3 regions of the Shouchella sp. JSM 1781072 genome follow, and region 1 is predicted to be linked to each of the others. Evidence: a T-box and tRNA genes for the amino acid it is inferred to sense, from the RefSeq annotation. Region 1 holds a T-box; the other regions hold tRNA genes.
What was found. The T-box of region 1 lies ahead of leuS (leucine--tRNA ligase). A T-box ahead of a tRNA ligase gene usually reads a tRNA of that ligase, here a tRNA-Leu.

Region 1 (4,192 bases):
GGCCACTCCGCATAAGCAATCGATTCACTATGACCAAGCTTTTGCCAAATTTCTTCAGCAATATGTGGCGCAATCGGAGAAAGCAACTTCACGAAGCCTTCTGCCAATTTTTTAGGCAAAATATCTTGTTTATTTGCTTCGTTAACGAATACCATTAGCTGTGAAATACCGGTATTGAAGCGAATTTCAGTAAAGTCTTCTGTTACCTTTTTCACCGTTTGATGATACGTACGTGTCAGCACATCTGTTGCCTCTGCATCTTGCACTTTATCGTTTAATTGCCCCGTTTCTTCGTTTACAATGAGTCGCCATACACGCTCTAGGAAACGTCTTGAACCATCAAGTCCATTCGTCGACCAAGCAATCGATGCATCAAGTGGCCCCATAAACATTTCATAGAGGCGAAGTGTATCAGCACCGTGAGTCGCAAGGATATCGTCTGGATTGACTACATTTCCTTTTGACTTACTCATCTTCTCATTGTTGTCTCCAAGAATCATCCCTTGGTTAAACAATTTTTGGAACGGCTCTTTTGTTGGGACAACGCCAATATCGTATAAGAACTTGTGCCAGAATCGTGCATAAAGAAGATGGAGAACCGCATGTTCAACGCCACCGATATAAATATCAACTGGCAACCATGCCTTCGCTTTTTCTGGATCCACAAGCACGTCTTCATTGGTTGGATCGATGTAGCGCAAGTAGTACCAACAGCTACCTGCCCACTGCGGCATCGTGTTTGTCTCACGACGGCCTTTCATACCTGTTTTAGGATCTGTTACTTCAAGCCACTCTGTTGCGTTAGCAAGCGGTGATTCCCCTGTACCAGAAGGTTTGATCTCATCAAGTTCTGGCAACATGAGCGGTAGCTCACTTTCAGCCACTGTCGACATCGATCCATCTTCCCAATGAATCACTGGAATCGGTTCGCCCCAATAACGCTGTCTGCTAAATAACCAGTCGCGCAGGCGATACGTAATTTTTTTCGATCCAGAGCCATTCTCTTCAAGCCACGCTATCATTTTTGTGATTGCCTCTTCTTTATGAAGCCCGTTTAAGAAATCAGAATGTACATGTTCGCCATCCCCAGTGTAGGCTTCTTGAGACAAGTCTCCACCAGCAACCACTTCTTTAATCGGAAGTTCAAACGTTTGTGCAAATTCATAGTCACGCTCATCATGACCAGGAACCGCCATTACCGCGCCAGTACCATAGCTGATCAACACATAATCTGCCACCCAGACCGGAATTTTTTCCCCATTAACTGGATTAATTGCATAGGCACCTGTAAAAGCGCCAGTCTTTTCTTTCGCAAGGTCCGTACGTTCTAGGTCACTTTTTAACGAGACTTGTTTCTTATATGTTTCAACCGTTTCTTTCTGCTCGCTTGTTGTGATTTGATCCACAAGTTTATGCTCAGGAGCAAGAACCATGTACGTTGCGCCAAACAATGTGTCAGGGCGAGTCGTAAACACCCGTACCTCTTCACCGTTAATGTCGAACGTTACTTCTGCACCTTCCGATTTGCCAATCCAGTTGCGCTGCATGTCTTTCAAACTTTCAGGCCAGTCAAGTTCTTCTAAATCATCAAGCAAACGATCTGCATATTCCGTGATCCGTAGGACCCACTGCTTCATCGGACGACGCTCGACTGGGTGACCTCCACGTTCTGACACCCCATCAACAATCTCTTCATTTGCAAGCACAGTCCCAAGTGCTGGACACCAGTTCACAGCGACTTCGTCCACATAAGCAAGGCCTTTTTCATATAGTTTTATGAAAATCCACTGGGTCCACTTATAGTAGTCTGGATCTGTTGTACTAATTTCACGATCCCAATCATAAGAGAATCCTAGTTCTTTGATTTGACGCTTAAAGGTTTCAATGTTTTCCTTTGTAAAAATCGCAGGATGATTTCCTGTATCGAGCGCGTATTGCTCTGCTGGTAAGCCAAACGCATCCCAGCCCATTGGGTGTAACACATTGTACCCTTGCATTCGCTTCATACGAGCAAGAATATCCGTTGCGGTATAGCCTTCTGGATGCCCTACATGCAAGCCAGATCCTGATGGGTATGGAAACATGTCAAGCGCATAGAAGTTTGGTTTATTCTGATCTTCTGTTGTTTTGAACGTTTTATTGTCTTGCCAAAACGTTCGCCATTTCTTTTCAATTTGTTGATGTGAAAATGACATTGATCTTCCTCCTTTTTCCAATCCGATAAAACACAAAAAGCCCTCATCCCTATAAAAGGGACGAGAGCTGTTAGATCCCGCGGTACCACCCAGTTTATTAAGCACTTATTGCTTAATCACTTACACATAACGGTGTGTGCCGTTAAGAACTACTTTACGTTCATTCTTAATCACTAAAAGGCGAGTTCGCTACGCTATCTGACTGACTTGCACCAACCGTCAGCTCTCTTCTGTCCAAGCGTTCACTACTACTCCTTTATGGTTGTGTTATCATTATCGATTATTATCGTCATTGTATGCAAAGTTATGTCCAATGTCAAGCAGACATATACCTATTTTTCCTATTATGAAGCGGATTGCTGCGCTTTTTCTTCTTTTTGCAGAGGTCGATCATAAATACGAACAAGAGGAATTGATACTAGCAAGAGTCCACTTATAAGTAAAAATAACCATTCAATTGAATAAAAATCAACGATTAAACCGCCCAACAATGGCCCAATCATTCTTCCTCCTGTTGAAATGCTGTTTACAATCCCTTGATAAGCCCCTTCTCTCCCTTTAGGAGCAAGTTGATTCGCAATCGTAGGCACTGCTGGCCAGACAAACATTTCACCAATGGTTAAGATGAGCATGGCAATGAGAAACATCGTAAAGACACTCGCTTGTGTTAACACTAAATAGGACAAGGCAAAAATAATGATGCCAGCTGTCATCTGCCCTTTGATGGATAAGTGGAACTTTCGTATAATCAAGGCGATCAGAGGTTGTGCAAACACGATCATAAGCCCATTAATGGTCCAAAGTAAACTATAAAGAGGAAGCGCAATGCCTAAGTCTTGAATATGGACGGATACATTCGCTTGCCACTGAGTATAGCCAATCCATGAGATGAGAAACGCTCCACAAATCAAAAAAAGTGCATGTAAACGATACTGCTTTTTAAACGGAACTTTTTTTGAAACCTGTAGCGTAGCATCCGCGGTTCGACCAAGTTGTCCATCCCATTTGCGAAAGAAAAAAGCAATAAATCCGAGCATGAAGACATGGACGCCTGCATTGGCGATAAACACATCGGTTAAACGGACAAGCGTCACCACACCAATTAATGCGGTCCCGAGGGAAACCCCGACATTTTGCGCGACATAAATCGCATTAAACGGTCGTCTGCCTCCTTCTGGCCACAGGCTTCCAGCTAATGCATACATGGACGGTGCCATCATCCCCGAACCAAAGCCCATGCACGCTAAAAATAATCCGTAAAGTACATACGTTTCAAAAAAGAAAGCAAGCAAGATTGCTGCACTTGCAGACGTCGTTGCGCCAATTAAAATCGTTCGATAGGCGCCTAATTTATCAAATAAACGTCCACCGATTAAACTCCCAACCACACCAGCGCCTGCATTAATCATTAATACAAACCCTGAAGCCGTTAACGTTTGCCCAAGAATTTGCGTCATAATGACGGCATTAAGCGGCCATAGAAACGAAGCACCGGTGATATTAATCGCTGTCGCAATAATAAGAATCCAAATGGATTTAGGCATAAACCCGCCTCCTTTATCATGTCAAAACCCTCATCAGTTTAGAAGAAATTCAAGAATTTAGCAACAACTTTCCGTTGACACCATTTAAGAGGAAGACTTCTAATGGAAGAGATGATACACTAAGCTTATTCTTTAAAAGGCAACGGTGATTGAAATGGTACAGGATATAAAACCAACGAACCTTAATGGGAAATTTTATTATACGTGGAATGACCATCTGAAAGATTATTTCGGTTCAAAAGTAATGAAAATATCGCTAGACGCAGGCTTTGATTGCCCAAATCGTGATGGAAATGTTGCGTATGGAGGCTGCACATTTTGTAGCCAACGAGGGTCAGGAGACTTTGCCGGTGACCGAAAAGATGATTTAGTTACGCAATTCCACATGCAAAAAGATAAAATGGCTCGTAAATGGAAAACCGATAAATATATCGGCTATTTTCAAGCTTACTC
Region 2 (4,192 bases), 300 kb from region 1:
GCCCAATGGGAAAGTGGTTCTTGCTCGCTTTTCTTTTCCTCGCGCTTTCGATGACGTTCAGATTTTGGTTCATCAATTTTTTTTACCGCTTCTTGCGTTGCAAATTTAAGTAAATCTTGAAAAGACATCCTGTCACCTCTTGCTACCAGTCTTTCCAAATTCAATTTGTTTTATCCTATAATCCTTCTTTATATGAGCTGATATCACCAGATTTTTCTAACGTAAATGTCGCTGTTCGTTTTTTTCCATTTTTAAGAACAGCTGTCAGTTTGATTAATTTCTCATCTTTTTGAACCATTTGCACGCTAACCTCTCCGATATCAACCGAAATGTGGAAGGCATCTTCGTAATCATCAAGGGCTTGTTGCAAACCAAGATGTAGTAAGTTTTCAAGCTGCATATACTCATGCTGTTGAATCAGATAAGCATGTTCACGTTGATATTGATTCAGTTGCCATAATAAAAAGATCGTTAGCAGAAGAAGAAAAAAGAGGGTTGGTAGAAAAACCAGCCCTTCATCTGACTGTTTGATAATCATGCACCCACTCTTTCATTGATACAATCAATTTCTCGTACATTTTGCCGGTGTTCATTGTCAGGCTACATGTATAGTGTACGTCTTTTATTGAACATGAAAAGGAGTCTACCCCTTCTAATACGACGACATGTCCTTTTTTGTCTCTAAACCGTTGAATTCTTGTTTCTAGCCTCATTTCATAGGAAATAACCGTATCGTCTATAAACAATTCTAATTCATTGTCTTTCCATCTTATTGCATCTGCTTCTTTTGCTTCTTGAGAAACATGATTAAAAAAGCGAATCACATCATCGTTACCGGCATTTTCAGTTGTTGTGACAACAAGGAAGATATTCGGCAAAACGAGGACAACTAGGCTTAATAAGCTTAATCCAATTAACTGTTCAAGGTACGTAAACCCTGTATCATTTTTCCAACACATAGACACATAGTGCTTTACTTCGTTTTAAATGACTTTCTTGACACTTCCTATACATTGAATCATCTCCTATTTGTTCCCATGCTTTTTGAGAACCAGAATGATAGGAAAGACGACTTTTCTCTAAATCGTACAAGAGTGAGAGTTCTTCATCAATTGCTCGCCTTTCTTCTATTAGCCAAATGCAAGCAGGTATTAAACTTAAACTCATGAGGCTAATTAATAGAAAAGCACCTATAGCGTCTAGCAGTATAAAACCTTCATCATGACTCCTGTTGGCGATAGACAATATGCCCCTTTCCAATTTGGATTGTAAAACGTACATGATGATAATGCGTGCGCACGTCCCATGAACCGGACTTACGAGGATGACCATTTGCCAAAAATGAAACGTCTTGAAGGGCAAGGGTTACTGGTTCCATTTCCAAAGAAGTTGGGTACTGGACACGCGTTTTTTCTTGTTGTTCAACATAGATAATCAGCGTATTGTCTTCAAATTGGACAGACGTCACTTTACCTTCTGTCATGGCAACATGTTGGGCATATAAAAGATCATGTTTTAACTGCTCAATCGTTTGTTGTTCGATTTTTTTATCTTGTGATTGAATGTAAAGGATTGGAAGAAGAAGAAAAACGGATATAAGAAGAAGTGTAAAGAGGAGCTCTATGAGCGAAAAACCTTCATTCGTTTTCAATAAGAACTTGCTTTCCATTTAAAACTAATTTCTTGCCTGAAGCACATGTGATTTGGTCCACATAGCCCTCAGATACGAGGACATCAAGTGAGGCAGGAATTTTTCCGTGTTCGACTTCATAAGCGCCAACTTGAGTTTGCACAAGTTTCTTTGTCGCATCACAGCTTTTTCCACCTGCCATATCCGTGTTTTTGCTCATATTAGGAAGTGCAATAAGCAGTAAAACGGAAATAATCATTAACACAACGAGCATTTCAATTAACGTGAAGCCATCATCTTTCTTTAAGCGCTTTATCATAAATCACCTCATCAGACAGATTAAATAATCCTGAACCTCCTTTCTTTATGTGTCTCTACTTTATTTGACAAATCCTTACAAACTCCTGCTAAATTTGACTACTTTTTGAAATTTCTTGGCTCTTTTTTTCTTAGCACTCTTTTTGATATAATAGAGGGAATATGGATGAAAGGATCTTTACTGTGAAATCAATTTTATTAGCCATCATACGTTTTTATCGCAAATATATTTCCTCCGTACTTCCACCAAGATGTCGCTTTTATCCGACTTGTTCTCAGTATGGTTTAACAGCAATCGAACAGCACGGAGCAATAAAAGGGAGTTATTTAACCATTAAGCGCATTCTAAAGTGTCATCCCTTTCACCCTGGAGGCTTTGACCATGTACCCGAGGTAAAAAAGAAAGAACATATCCATCGTTAATGGATTTTCATTCACGATTGTAGCTCAATGCATAAAAAAACAATGGAGAACATCTCCATTGTTTTAACGTATTTGTTTTATGCGGGTGAAGGGACTTGAACCCCCACGTCATAAGACACTAGATCCTAAGTCTAGCGCGTCTGCCAATTCCGCCACACCCGCGATTTCTGGCGGAGAAGGAGGGATTTGAACCCTCGCGCCGCTTACACGACCTACACCCTTAGCAGGGGCGCCCCTTCAGCCACTTGGGTACTTCTCCGTAATATATAGGGATGGGCCTGAGTGGACTCGAACCACCGACCTCACGCTTATCAGGCGTGCGCTCTAACCAGCTGAGCTACAGGCCCCTTTTTTCACAAAATAAAAAAGCGGGTGATGAGAATCGAACTCACATCATCAGCTTGGAAGGCTGAGGTTTTACCACTAAACTACACCCGCATGGTAAAAATAAAATCTTACTAACGTATTCACTTAAACAATATGAATTAAGTATAACATTAAACGCTCTTTATTTCAAATAAAGAGCGGAAGACGAGATTCGAACTCGCGACCCCCACCTTGGCAAGGTGGTGTTCTACCACTGAACTACTTCCGCATATAAATGGCTGGGCTACCTGGGATCGAACCAGGGAATGACGGAATCAAAATCCGTTGCCTTACCGCTTGGCTATAGCCCAAAGTTTGGTTGCGGGGGGCGGATTTGAACCACCGACCTTCGGGTTATGAGCCCGACGAGCTACCAGACTGCTCCACCCCGCGTCGTTACAAAGTATTTAGATGATGATTATCCAATGATGTCCAACATCTTCCTCTTCTCGTCTTTCAAAGAAGCGTAGGCATCTATTGTTGCTGAAGAGTAAATATGGCGGAGGAAGAGGGATTCGAACCCCCGCGGGCTTTGACACCCCTGTCGGTTTTCAAGACCGATCCCTTCAGCCGGACTTGGGTATTCCTCCGTATAAGTGGAGCCTAGCGGGATCGAACCGCTGACCTCCTGCGTGCAAAGCAGGCGCTCTCCCAGCTGAGCTAAGGCCCCATAAATTCGTATATGTATGTCGTCTCAAGTGATTACCTCAGCGACATTTAATAATATATCACAGCTTTTATAAAAGCACAAGTGTTTTTTATAAACTTTTTTCTGGAAAACGAATTAATGGTTTTATTTTACCGATTAATTGGATCTCATGCAAGTTTTGCTTACATGAGATCAAACATTTCATACATGGGAAGCATGATCATTAAAAACAAGAAAAAGATAAAACAACCTATACATACAAACAAAATCGGCTGTATTATTTGCAGCAGCTTTTCCAATTTCCGATCTAACTCTTCAATAATCCATTCGCTAAAAAATTGTAAGTCTAGCGCTAACTTGGCTGTTCGGCTACCGTTCTCCACGACAATTGGGAGTTCACTTAAATAATAAGGTTGGTGTCGCATATACGATGCTAAACTATTTCCTTGCTTTAAACTTTGATTCATTTTTCGTGCTTCATCTTTAAAAAAAGGCAAATACGACTGCTTTTCAAAAATATTTAATGCCTCATTGATGGACATTCCTGTTTGCAGCAATTTCCCAAGCTGTAGCGAGAAATAAAATGTAATTACCTGCTTCATAATCGTTTGCGAAAGTTTCCACTTTAATAAAATGTGAACTTTTTCATGTGGGGTTAAATGGTGAATATAGCGTTTGCTGCTCACGTATCCAATACTCGCTAAAAGCAAGAAGGCGATACACACATATGGAAGATTCTCTAGGAAAGAAAAGAAAAAAAGAATAAAACGTGGTGGGGATTGATTTAACGTTGAAAAAAGAGATTG
Region 3 (4,192 bases), on a different contig from region 1:
GCTCTACCAAGCTGAGCTACTTCCCGTAATGGCGCGCCCGAGAGGAGTCGAACCTCTAACCGCTTGATTCGTAGTCAAGTACTCTATCCAATTGAGCTACGGGCGCTTATTGTTTGCTTTACCGTCTCGCTGACGACAAATAGAAATATATCATAAATACTTGAACCCGACAATAGTTTTTTAAAAGAAAATTAAAGACAGAATCTTCCCCCTGATTTAATCATTACCTCTAACCCTTATTATAGACCCGTTTCGGAGTTGTCTATACGCCATGAAGCAATTAAAATAACCATATACCAGAATGAAAGGATTAACCTATGAATGATATTAAATTAATTACACTCACAATATCTTCTTTACTATTCGCAAGTTGCACTTCCGACATAGACAACACTCAAGTGACTTCTCTCTCGGTTAAATCCCCAACAATTATCGAAAGGAGTACAGTCACTCCTTCTTTTTTACATAGTCTAGATAGAAATCAACTTGTTCTAGATTCTTATCACGATCAAGCACCTACTGCATGGGGAGAATTTATTCCAGGGGTCAAAACAAAACTAGATACATCTGAAAAGGTCATCGCCTTAACACTTGATGCTTGTGGAGGTGAACACGGTAGTCAATATGATGAGGAATTAATCAATTATTTAATTGATCATAGCATTCCTGCAACCTTATTTATTAATGCACGCTGGATTAATCATAACTCCGATCAATTTCTAAAGTTAGCAAACGATCCATTGTTTCAAATTGAGAATCACGGTACAGAACATAGACCTCTTTCCGTTAATGGGGAGGTAGCTTGGGGTATCGAGGGAACACATTCTATAGAAGAAGCTTATCAAGAAGTCATGAACAATCATCAGCTCATTACTGAAAAGACTGGCAAGGAGCCGACTATGTTCCGTCCTGGCACAGCTTATTTTGACGATATTAGTGTTCGCATGCTCTATGATTTAAACATAACACCAGTTAACTATTCCGTATTAGGTGATGCAGGTGCTACTTACACGTCAAATCAAGTGACTGACGCACTCGTTAATCAGGCTGAACCAGGCTCAATTGCTTTGCTACATATGAATCAGCCGAATAGCGGAACCGCCGAGGGACTAAAAGAAGCCATTCCTCAATTACTCGACCAAGGCTATTCTTTTGTTAGCCTTAGCGACCACCCGTTAAAGTAAAACATCTCACCCCCACTTTAAAACAACGGACAAGGAACAACAACTCTCCCCTTCATTCATACCAGGGGACTGCATTTGAAACACAACTCCTGTGGGGGAGTATTGTATATTCGTCACTACGGTCAAACCAGGAATGGATTTAATCAATTGATCAACAAGAGGTTGATTGCTTTTCTGAGCAGCATCCATTAATTGATAAGAAAATTGCTTATCTTCAAGTCTCGACATTAATAATTGGCTTTGTTTTAATAAGTATTCAAACTGATGAACCGACTGAGATAACGTAGTCGTATCAATGGCCGGTAATGTTCTCATTGGCATATGGTACATGTAGCCACGATGGTAATAAGGATTGCTCAATTTTTATCACTCCTTTTCATTTATCATACTCTATGCGAAGGTGTGTACCGTTGAGCCCGTATTCCCTATCTTTGTATGTTAAAACTTACTTAATCGTATACAACCTTTATCCTCAGAACTATAATACAAAAAAAGTACCAGGACAAATTGTCTTGGTACTCGTAACTTTAACTATTATGCGGTTGAGAAGACTCGAACTTCCACGGGATTTAACTCCCACTAGGCCCTCAACCTAGCGCGTCTGCCATTCCGCCACAACCGCTCGTTGAATAAAAAAAGCACTTTTTAAAAGTGCGGGTGAAGGGACTTGAACCCCCACGTCATAAAGACACTAGATCCTAAGTCTAGCGCGTCTGCCAATTCCGCCACACCCGCGAAAAACAAAATAATATAATGGCGGTCCGGACGGGACTCGAACCCGCGACCTCCTGCGTGACAGGCAGGCATTCTAACCAACTGAACTACCGGACCATTATAAATGGTGGAGGATGACGGGATCGAACCGCCGACCCCCTGCTTGTAAGGCAGGTGCTCTCCCAGCTGAGCTAATCCTCCAAATATGACTTTAGATAACCTTCGTATTTTTTTGTCCAATTCATGCCTCTCAGTCAGTCATGTACAATTGTACACTCTCTCCTTCAAGCATTTCTTGTCTTCAATCTACTCAATTCTCTTTGTCAATTTTCGACTTTAGATAACCTTCAAGTTTATCTAATGTAATTTACTAAAACAATCGTTTGGTGACCCGTACGGGATTCGAACCCGTGTTACCGCCGTGAAAGGGCGGTGTCTTAACCGCTTGACCAACGGGCCATTTATAAAAAATGGCGGAGAAGGAGGGATTTGAACCCTCGCGCCGCTTACACGACCTACACCCTTAGCAGGGGCGCCCCTTCAGCCACTTGGGTACTTCTCCATGGCTCCACAGGCAGGATTCGAACCTGCGACCGATCGGTTAACAGCCGATAGCTCTACCACTGAGCTACTGTGGAATATGTAAAAATTGCTTGTCTCCTTAGCGACTTCTATAATATATCATAAGCCACTAATTAAGTGCAAGACTTTTTTACGATAAAAATTCAAGTTTTCCTTTACATACTCCACATACATATTTAGATTGATTTACTTTTCTTTTTCTATAATATTTCTGTGTACACGACATACATTGATACACTAAAAAAGATTGGGCTTTCTCTTCTTTCACCGAACGACAAAATCGCGGCGCACCAACTTTTTTTAGCAGCTGTTTAAAATTTTTGTCGCCGTGGCGATAGCCCTTGCCTAACAAATGTAGGTGATAATGGCATAGTTCGTGCTTGATAATGCCGATAAGCTCTTCTTTTCCATACTTCAAATAGTGTTTTTCGTTTAATTCAATATGGTGGCTTGAGAGTAAATAGCGTCCTCCTGTTGTGCGTAATCGCCCATTAAACATCGCCTTATGTTTAAAAGGAAGACCAAAATAGGATTGAGACAATTCTTCAGTTAATCGCTGTAATTCTTCGTTTGTCATAACGCCTCCTAAAAATAATCATCAACACTGACAAACCCGCAGGCATATACTATTCGAAAAGCGAAAGGAGCGATTTCGTTTTGCCAACTTGGCTTCAAAATCAGTTAAAAAAAGCATATAATGAAAAAAATCGTCACCAAATTAAAGTACTTAATCAGTGCTGGTTTTATTATAGATCGACGGCGCAAAGCCGCTTCACGAATAAAAAAACCATTTAAATGGTACCACAAAAAAGGAGAGCCGTCATGCTCTCCCCATTCATTTTATGGTTGCTTCATCGTAAGTCCAATTCGTTCTTTCTCATAATCGATGGTCTCAACCCACACTGTCACAATTTCTCCTATGGATACAACATCTAACGGATGTTTCACGAAACGATTGGCTAATTTAGAGATGTGAACAAGTCCATCTTGTTTAACCCCGATATCGATAAAAGCACCAAAATCGACGATATTTCGGACAGTCCCCTGTAGTTCCATTCCTTTTTCTAGATCTTCCATTTTTAAAACATCTTGCTTTAGCTGGGGCGCCGTTACTTCGTCTCTCGGATCTCGATTCGGACGGATAAACGCATCTAATAAATCTTCAAGCGTATGTTGTCCAATATCCAGCGCTTGTTGTAATTCCTTTTTTTGTACTCCGCCCACTTTTTCTTTTAAATCATTGCTTCCAATCTCATGAACGGTTGCTTTAAGTGTCTCTAAAATTGTTTTTGCTTCTGAATAACTTTCAGGGTGGATCGCTGTTGCATCGAGCGGATTTTTCCCACCAGCAATGCGTAAAAACCCAACTGCTTGCTCTAACGATTTTTTTCCTAACCTAGGAACTTTCTTTAATTCCACTCGACTCACAAATGCCCCATTCTCATTACGGTAATTTGCGATATTTGTTGCTTGCGTTTTATTTAATCCTGATACATAAGACAGTAACGCAGCCGAAGCTGTATTCACATTGACACCGACCCGGTTTACCACCGTTTCTACAATAAATCGAAGAGATTCATTTAACTTCTTTTGCGTCACGTCGTGTTGATATTGACCAACTCCAACAGATTTTGGGTCAATTTTCACTAACTCTGCTAGCGGATCCTGAAGCCTCCGTGCTATTGAAATTGCACTCCTTTGCTCCACTTGCA

Region 2: it has a tRNA-Leu gene. The T-box ahead of leuS (leucine--tRNA ligase) is inferred to sense a tRNA for this amino acid. The anticodon was not compared.
Region 3: it has a tRNA-Leu gene. The T-box ahead of leuS (leucine--tRNA ligase) is inferred to sense a tRNA for this amino acid. The anticodon was not compared.

Annotation. Positions count from the first base shown of each region.
Region 1 is NZ_JBHFQE010000001.1:289,564-293,755, reverse strand. Features, by position in the region: gene leuS (leucine--tRNA ligase) at 1-2,195, opposite strand, end outside; T-box leader at 2,249-2,466, opposite strand; gene ACE1TH_RS01555 (MDR family MFS transporter) at 2,540-3,739, opposite strand; gene mnmL (tRNA modification radical SAM protein MnmL/YtqA) at 3,894-4,192, shown strand, end outside.
Region 2 is NZ_JBHFQE010000001.1:593,537-597,728, reverse strand. Features, by position in the region: gene ACE1TH_RS03190 (YqzE family protein) at 1-128, opposite strand, end outside; gene comGG (competence type IV pilus minor pilin ComGG) at 176-538, opposite strand; gene ACE1TH_RS03180 (ComGF family competence protein) at 516-959, opposite strand; gene ACE1TH_RS03175 (hypothetical protein) at 943-1,167, opposite strand; gene comGD (competence type IV pilus minor pilin ComGD) at 1,220-1,651, opposite strand; gene comGC (competence type IV pilus major pilin ComGC) at 1,638-1,949, opposite strand; gene yidD (membrane protein insertion efficiency factor YidD) at 2,111-2,371, shown strand; tRNA gene ACE1TH_RS03155 (tRNA-Leu) at 2,452-2,533, opposite strand; tRNA gene ACE1TH_RS03150 (tRNA-Ser) at 2,540-2,630, opposite strand; tRNA gene ACE1TH_RS03145 (tRNA-Ile) at 2,645-2,718, opposite strand; tRNA gene ACE1TH_RS03140 (tRNA-Gly) at 2,739-2,809, opposite strand; tRNA gene ACE1TH_RS03135 (tRNA-Gly) at 2,895-2,966, opposite strand; tRNA gene ACE1TH_RS03130 (tRNA-Gln) at 2,974-3,048, opposite strand; tRNA gene ACE1TH_RS03125 (tRNA-Met) at 3,054-3,130, opposite strand; tRNA gene ACE1TH_RS03120 (tRNA-Ser) at 3,235-3,327, opposite strand; tRNA gene ACE1TH_RS03115 (tRNA-Ala) at 3,335-3,407, opposite strand; gene comGB (competence type IV pilus assembly protein ComGB) at 3,569-4,192, opposite strand, start outside.
Region 3 is NZ_JBHFQE010000003.1:537-4,728, forward strand. Features, by position in the region: tRNA gene ACE1TH_RS13850 (tRNA-Pro) at 1-26, opposite strand, end outside; tRNA gene ACE1TH_RS13855 (tRNA-Arg) at 30-106, opposite strand; gene ACE1TH_RS13860 (polysaccharide deacetylase family protein) at 318-1,184, shown strand; gene ACE1TH_RS13865 (YuzC family spore coat inner layer protein) at 1,191-1,544, opposite strand; tRNA gene ACE1TH_RS13870 (tRNA-Leu) at 1,722-1,806, opposite strand; tRNA gene ACE1TH_RS13875 (tRNA-Leu) at 1,837-1,919, opposite strand; tRNA gene ACE1TH_RS13880 (tRNA-Asp) at 1,939-2,015, opposite strand; tRNA gene ACE1TH_RS13885 (tRNA-Val) at 2,024-2,099, opposite strand; tRNA gene ACE1TH_RS13890 (tRNA-Glu) at 2,283-2,357, opposite strand; tRNA gene ACE1TH_RS13895 (tRNA-Ser) at 2,370-2,460, opposite strand; tRNA gene ACE1TH_RS13900 (tRNA-Asn) at 2,462-2,536, opposite strand; gene ACE1TH_RS13905 (SprT family protein) at 2,611-3,057, opposite strand; gene cmpA (cortex morphogenetic protein CmpA) at 3,138-3,275, shown strand; gene ACE1TH_RS13915 (Tex family protein) at 3,321-4,192, opposite strand, start outside.